Candidatus Chlorohelix allophototropha: one gene and its partner. The protein of the gene in region 1 interacts with the protein of each later gene in a pairwise test. Links are inferred from orthologs where the notes say so. Each region holds a gene or a part of one and is shown in the gene's direction. Other genes may lie near its edges.

Region 1 (3,306 bases):
TCGTAAGGGCGCAGAGGTGCGTGTCTACGACCCGGTGGCAATGAAACAAGCAGAACGCTATCTACCACATGCGGTTGAGTTCTGCAATGATCCTTATAGTGTAGTCCAAGAAGCTGATGCAGTATTGCTTCTGACTGAGTGGAACGAGTTCAAGCAGGTAGATTTTGAAAAGGTTAAAAAGTTGATGAAGCAACACTATCTTTTCGATGGGCGTAATCTTTACGACCCGCTTGAAATTCAAAAACTCGGTTTCGAGTATCGGGGTGTAGGTCGCCCATTTTAGCAGGTTAATATGCTCGAATGTGGCGTTGATTTGGTTGAAATAGCAAGAATTGAGCAAGCGGTAGCGCGTCTGGGCGAACGTTTTCTGAACAGAATATACACTGAAAGAGAACGTGAGTATTGTCGGGGACGCGCTCCCCAACTCGCAGCACGTTTTGCTGCCAAAGAGGCAACTGCTAAGATTTTAGGCACAGGGTTATGGCGGCAGGGAGTTAGCTGGCATCAGATTGAGGTAGTAAACGACTTGGAGGGCAAGCCGCACCTTAATTTAAGCGGGGAAGCCGCCAAGCGTGCCGAAAAATTGGGGCTTTCTGAGTGGAGTATTAGCATTTCTCATTCGCGTGGTGATGCTATTGCTTTTGTGGTTGCTATGGGTAACTAAAGGGGAAGACATGAAACTTGTAACATCTGCCCAGATGAAAGAGATTGAGCTTCGAGCGACACAACTTGCAGTACCAGAATCGGAGTTAATGCTCAATGCCGGTTCTAGCGTTACCGAGGCAATTTACCGAGCAGAGTTAATTGATCGTGATGGCGACGATTACTACCAAGAAAATACAATGGTGCTGATTCTTGCCGGCGCGGGCAATAATGGCGGGGATGCTATGGTTGTGTCTAATTTGCTCAAGCAAGAATTGCCCGATTTGCAGGTTAGAATCTACTTTTATAATCGCCCTCGCCCCAAAAACGGCTTTAACAACAAACTTACTTACACTGAGGCTGAAAATCAGACTGGTCAATTTATCAATGATGAAAACGATTGGGCGGATTTTTGTGCCGATCTTGAACAAACACATCTGGTAGTGGATGGCTTATTGGGGGCAGGCTTATCCCGCGAGGTTACCGGAAAACTCGCCAATATCATTCGGCAGATAAACGAGGTAAAAGAAGCGCGTAGTTTTGACCCATACCCTCTCTCGGTTGTAGCAATTGATGTGCCGAGCGGTATAAACAGCGATACCGGGCAAGCCATGGGAATTGCTTTGAAAGCTGATTTGACCGTTACTTTGGGCATGCCTAAAGTGGGGTTGATAAGCTACGAAGCCCTTGAATATACCGGGGTGGTTACACTCGGCGATATTGGATTGCCTCCCAAATTGGTGGACGACTTTGAAAGCTCAGACCTGCCAACCTTTGTACTGGCAGACAATATCAAACGGTGGTTACCACCGCGTCCTGCCAGCGGACATAAGGGTACGTTTGGGCGCTTGATGGTGATCAGCGGCTCTGATGAATTTTTAGGCGCACCTTATCTCAGCACCGTTGCGTCAATGCGGGCTGGAGCAGGGCTTGTAACGCTGGCAGCCACCCGCAACGTAATTGCGGTTATGGCAGCCCGTAGCAGCGAAAACACCTATCTTGAATTAACCGAAGCAACTCTCAGTAGTTTTGCAGAAAAACTGGCGGATTATCGCGCCGCTTTAATCGGACCGGGTCTTGGAGAGAATAGCAATCTATTAGCGCAATTGTTGGCAATTGATTCCATCAAGAAACTTCCTTTGGTGATTGATGCAGACGGTTTAAACTATCTGGCACGCACGTCGGAATGGTGGGTTAATCTGAGCAAAGGCAATATCCTTACACCCCACCCGGCTGAATTAGCAAGACTCACCGAAAGTACGATTGGCGAAATAGAAGCAAACAGGTTAGAATCGGCACAAAAGGCAGCGCAAAAATTCGGGCAGGTGATTGTATTAAAAGGCGCTTATACCGTGATCGCCGCACCGGATGGGCGTATTGCGGTGAATCCTGCGGCTAATTCTGCACTTGCTACAGCAGGAAGTGGCGACGTACTGGCAGGTATTTGCGGTGGGTTGTTGGTACAGGCTGCCCGTTTCGCAGATTTTGACACTTTTAAAATTGCTTGTTGTGGGGTTTATCTTCACGCTATGGCGGGAGAATTGGCGAAACGCGAAAAAGGGGATATGGGGGTACTGGCGGGAGATTTATTACCACTTATTCCACTCGCGGTCGAAGCAATAAAACAAGGCGAGAGTCTTGAATAGGTTTTAGGGGAAAGCGGGCGAAAATGCAAAGACAGATTGTAGTTAAAGATATAATGACCCAAGATGTAATTTTTGTTACGCCAGAGACACAGGTTCCCGATATAGCCAGTCTCTTAAATAAGTACAAAATCAGCGGTGTTCCGGTGGTAGATAACGGTAAAATTCTCGGTATTGTTACCGAAGAAGATTTAATCATTCGCACCGCAATTATAGACACGCCGCATGTCTTTAGCCTATTTGACTCGGTCTTTTATTTCGGCAAGAAAAAAGAATTCGAGAAAGAGTTGACCAGCGTATTGGCAACTAACGCCAGCGAGTTGATGACCGCTCATGTGTTGACTATTGATGAAACTGCCACAGTGCAGGACTTAGCCACCTTGATGATGAAGAAAGATATAAACCCAGTGCCGGTAGTTAACGCAAAGGGGGAGCTAAGCGGTATTGTAAGTCGCTCTGATATAATCCGTTTGATGGCGCTCGAAGAAGAATCTGGTACGAAAGAGTAAACCAAAAGGGGCTGACATTTTTTGAAAAGCCGCAAGCGCCTTTCTTGCGGCTATTTTAAGTATTAGATTTAGATTCTGCACATTTTAAATCCCCGGATAGGGCAAAGCTATCCTCCTAATGGCAAAATTTAATCAACTTAGCATAAATACTATCAAAACTCTGCACGCTTCCAAGCTTTCTACATTCTGACACTACCTGTTATTTGTTATAATAACTCTAGGCTAAATTGAAAGCTAACACAACCGAGAATAGGCAGGAATAATATAAAAGTATGAGCAACATTAATAGCAATGAAAAGGAGTTGTCACCAGAACAACTTGAAGAACTACTCAGTGTATTGAAAGCCCGTTTTGAGAAAAACATGAACCGCCATAAAGGTCTTGAATGGGCTAAAGTACAAGCAAAGCTGGAAGCTAATATTGAAAAACTTTGGTCACTCAACGAGATGGAAAGAACCGGTGGTGAACCGGATGTTGTTGGTCATGATATAAACACGGGCGAATACATCTTT
Region 2 (3,198 bases), 400 kb from region 1 along the record:
TGATTCACGCCCAGAACTTCACCGATATTGATGACAAAATCATCAGACGCGCTGCTGAAATGGGCGTACCTTGGCAGCCGATGACCGAAAAGTACATTAACCAGTTTCTGGAATGGATGGACGCTCTCAACGTAAAACGTGCTACCATTTACCCTCGCGCCACCAATGAGTTAGGCAATATCCTTGCGACAATTCAAACCCTCATCGAAAAAGGCTTTGCTTATCCCGCCAGCAATGGAGATGTCTATTACCGAGTCAACGCCAAGCCAGAATACGGCGAGTTGAAACACCAGAGCCTTGACGAGTTACAGGTAGGCGCACGCATTGCACCGGACGAAGCCAAAGAAAACGCGCTGGATTTCGCCTTGTGGAAAGCCGCCAAACCGGGAGAACCAAGTTGGGAAAGCCCGTGGGGTGATGGGCGCCCCGGTTGGCACATCGAATGCACCGCGATGGCAGTTGAGCATCTAGGCGAACAGATTGATATTCATGGGGGCGGCGCTGACCTGATTTTCCCACACCATGAAAATGAAATCGCCCAGAGCGAAGCCGCTACCGGAAAACGTCCTTTCGTGCGCTACTGGATGCACAACGGCTTGCTGCAAATGGGCAGTGACAAAATGAGTAAATCACTCGGCAACTTTGTAACCGTCGGTGATATCCTCGAAAACTATGATGCCGATACCTTACGCGCTTTTATTCTCGGTTCGGTCTATCGTAACCCGCTGAGTTTCAGCGAGGAAAGCTTTGTCGCAGCGCAACGCGGATTGGAACGCTTGAAAGCCGTTTTTAGCCCGGTGGAAAAATGGGGCGAACCTGACGATACCGCAGGCAATCCCGCCACTACCGCCACGCTATATGCTGCCGCCGAACAGGCGCGTGCGAACTTTACCGAAGCGATGGACAGCGATTTCAACAGCGCCATTGCGATTGCCGCCTTATACGACCTGACTCGTGAACTCAATCGGGGACGTGAACAAGGCGCGAGTCCCCAAAGCCTCCACCAAGCGCGTGCCCTTCTGCTGGAACTCGGCAATGTGCTAGGTTTGCGCCTAGACCGTGATACTTCTCCCAAACGTGGGCTGGAAGCTGCTCCTTTCATTTCGTTGCTGGTGGAAACCCGCACCGCTCTGAAAGCTGCCAAACAATATCAGCTTGCCGACCAGATTCGCGACAAACTCAAGGCGTTGGGGGTAAAGGTGGAAGACCGCCCGGACGGTACAAACTGGAAGTTTGAAAGCTAACCGATGGAATTAATTTACGGGCGAAACGCGGTCGCCGAAGCATTGCGTAGTACCAAAGCCGGCACTAAAGTTTTGCGTCTTTATCTTGCTGACGGCGCGGAAGCCAAAACGGGCGGAACGTTGGATTTCGCCCTCAAGGAAGCAACCACCCGCAAAATTCCTTTGCAGAAACTACCCCGCCCTGAACTGGACAAGCGCACTGCCAACGCCAACCATCAGGGCATCGCCGCCGAAGTCTCAGATTATCGCTACGCTAATCTTGATGAGGTGTTGGCGCAAGCTGCCGATAATCCTAACGCGCTTTTTCTGATATTGGATTACCTACAAGACCCTCAAAATCTGGGTACGCTTATTCGTTGCGCCGAAGCAACGGACGTAACCGCGCTTATTATCCCTGAACGGCGCGCTGCCGGGATTACTCCGGCGGTTCGCAACGCCAGCAGCGGTGCGGTTGAGCATCTCCATATTTGTCAGGTGGTGAATTTGCCGCGTGCGCTAGACGAGTTGAAAGAATCCGGCGTGTGGGTGGCAGGATTGGAGCATGAACCGGACGCGCAAGATTACGACCGCGCCGATTATACTGGCAAAATCGGGCTGGTGGTGGGCAGCGAAGGCGCGGGCTTGAGCCGCCTCGTGCGCGAAAAGTGCGATTTCTTTATCAAGTTACCGATGCTTGGCAGAGTAGAATCGCTCAATGCGGCGGTAGCCGGTTCGGTGGCGCTCTACGAAATCTTGCGACAACGCCGCGCTCAGAAGTGAAACGGCAACTTTCAAGGGCGCGACTGGCTTTTGCCGGACTGACCGGGTTGGCTGGCGCGCTCATTTGGCACTTCTCCCATATCGCGGGTGAAGAATATTCACCCTACCTCACCGATTCTCATTTCTGGCTACATCTGCTAATTGAAGGAGTGTTGGCGCTATATCTAGCTACCATTACCTATGTTGTGCTAAAGCTAGTCGAGCGAATCAAGCGCCAATAAAAAAGCCCCTTCCCGGCGAACCAGAAAAGGGGCGAAGTTCTGTAACAGCCTACTCGGTTACGCCGGGTATGCCGATGAGCTTGAAGTACACTATCGAACGATTGCCGCTCACCTGTCCATCAAAGATAAGGGTATAAACTCCCTTTGTAGCTCCAGCAGTAGTAGTAAAAACGTAGAGCAACTCACCTTTGGTATTAGCGCCCCAAGTATCAAATGATGCGTTAGTTTTGCCATCGGGTGTTACCAACGTAACTTTGATTGCCTCATTCGGAATGAAGCTGTCACTCTTAACCACGAAGGTTGCGCCCGGGAAAGCGGCGGTCGGGTTGATAGTGGCACGCGAGGCGGGTGTTACTGGCACATCGTACTTGGGGTCGTAGCGCCATGTGTAGTAATGGCGACCAACGTTGCCCATTTCCACCTTGAAATCATCCGGGTTGGAAGGAGTCCATGTCAGTACACGGCGCTCGAAAAGCTGCACCAATACATCACGTTTAGCGCCGTTGACCGTTGAAACAGTCCACATCGGTTCGGTGATGGGATAGCCAGCCGTATAAACCCAGTTCAGCACTAAGCCCACTGCCGGGTTTTGCCCTTCAAAAACTAGCCCCTTCTGATTAAAATAGTCCCAGAAAGGCTTCGCGATATTGTGACCAAGCACCGGTTCGTAATAACCGTAAGTGGTCAACGCGCCTAACGCCGGGTTGTTATCGACTATGCCAACGCGGTTGATGGTCTGCGTAATCGGCAATCCCACGTGTGGTTCTTGAGGACGATTCACCTGTGTACTGGCAAGATCGGTAAAACTGCCGTAAGTAGCGGCATTATTATTAATCGGGTCGCCAGCCACCGGAATATCGTATGCTGGATAGCGCGCCTGGAAACGGCGGTCGCCTAATTGCAAATTCCCCTGCACCATCTCCTTAACCAGCAACCCGTTGGTAACATAGTAGAGGTTATTCTGGTCAAAATCA

The links.
Region 2: the proteins of OZ401_RS08670 (region 1) and rlmB interact in binary tests that used the Escherichia coli proteins (3 or more experiments, as listed by UniProt). The link is inferred for Candidatus Chlorohelix allophototropha from one-to-one orthologs.

The regions. Positions count from the first base shown.
Region 1 is NZ_CP128399.1:1,958,309-1,961,614, reverse strand. Bases 1-2,981 are described here. They hold OZ401_RS08670 (NAD(P)H-hydrate dehydratase), read left to right. Parts: upstream 1-674; coding sequence 675-2,288; downstream 2,289-2,981. Other genes in these bases: OZ401_RS08665 (CBS domain-containing protein), read left to right, coding at 2,312-2,794; acpS (holo-ACP synthase), read left to right, coding at 293-664; OZ401_RS08680 (UDP-glucose dehydrogenase family protein), read left to right, coding at 1-283. Also shown: OZ401_RS08660 (DUF4256 domain-containing protein), read left to right, coding at 3,067-3,306. UniProt on the Escherichia coli protein: Bifunctional enzyme that catalyzes the epimerization of the S- and R-forms of NAD(P)HX and the dehydration of the S-form of NAD(P)HX at the expense of ADP, which is converted to AMP.
Region 2 is NZ_CP128399.1:1,559,512-1,562,709, reverse strand. Bases 253-3,125 are described here. They hold rlmB (23S rRNA (guanosine(2251)-2'-O)-methyltransferase RlmB), read left to right. Parts: upstream 253-1,247; coding sequence 1,248-2,003; downstream 2,004-3,125. Other genes in these bases: OZ401_RS06555 (hypothetical protein), read right to left, coding at 2,274-3,125; OZ401_RS06560 (hypothetical protein), read left to right, coding at 2,000-2,224; cysS (cysteine--tRNA ligase), read left to right, coding at 253-1,244. Outside these bases: more of cysS, read left to right, coding at 1-252; more of OZ401_RS06555, read right to left, coding at 3,126-3,198. UniProt on the Escherichia coli protein: Specifically methylates the ribose of guanosine 2251 in 23S rRNA.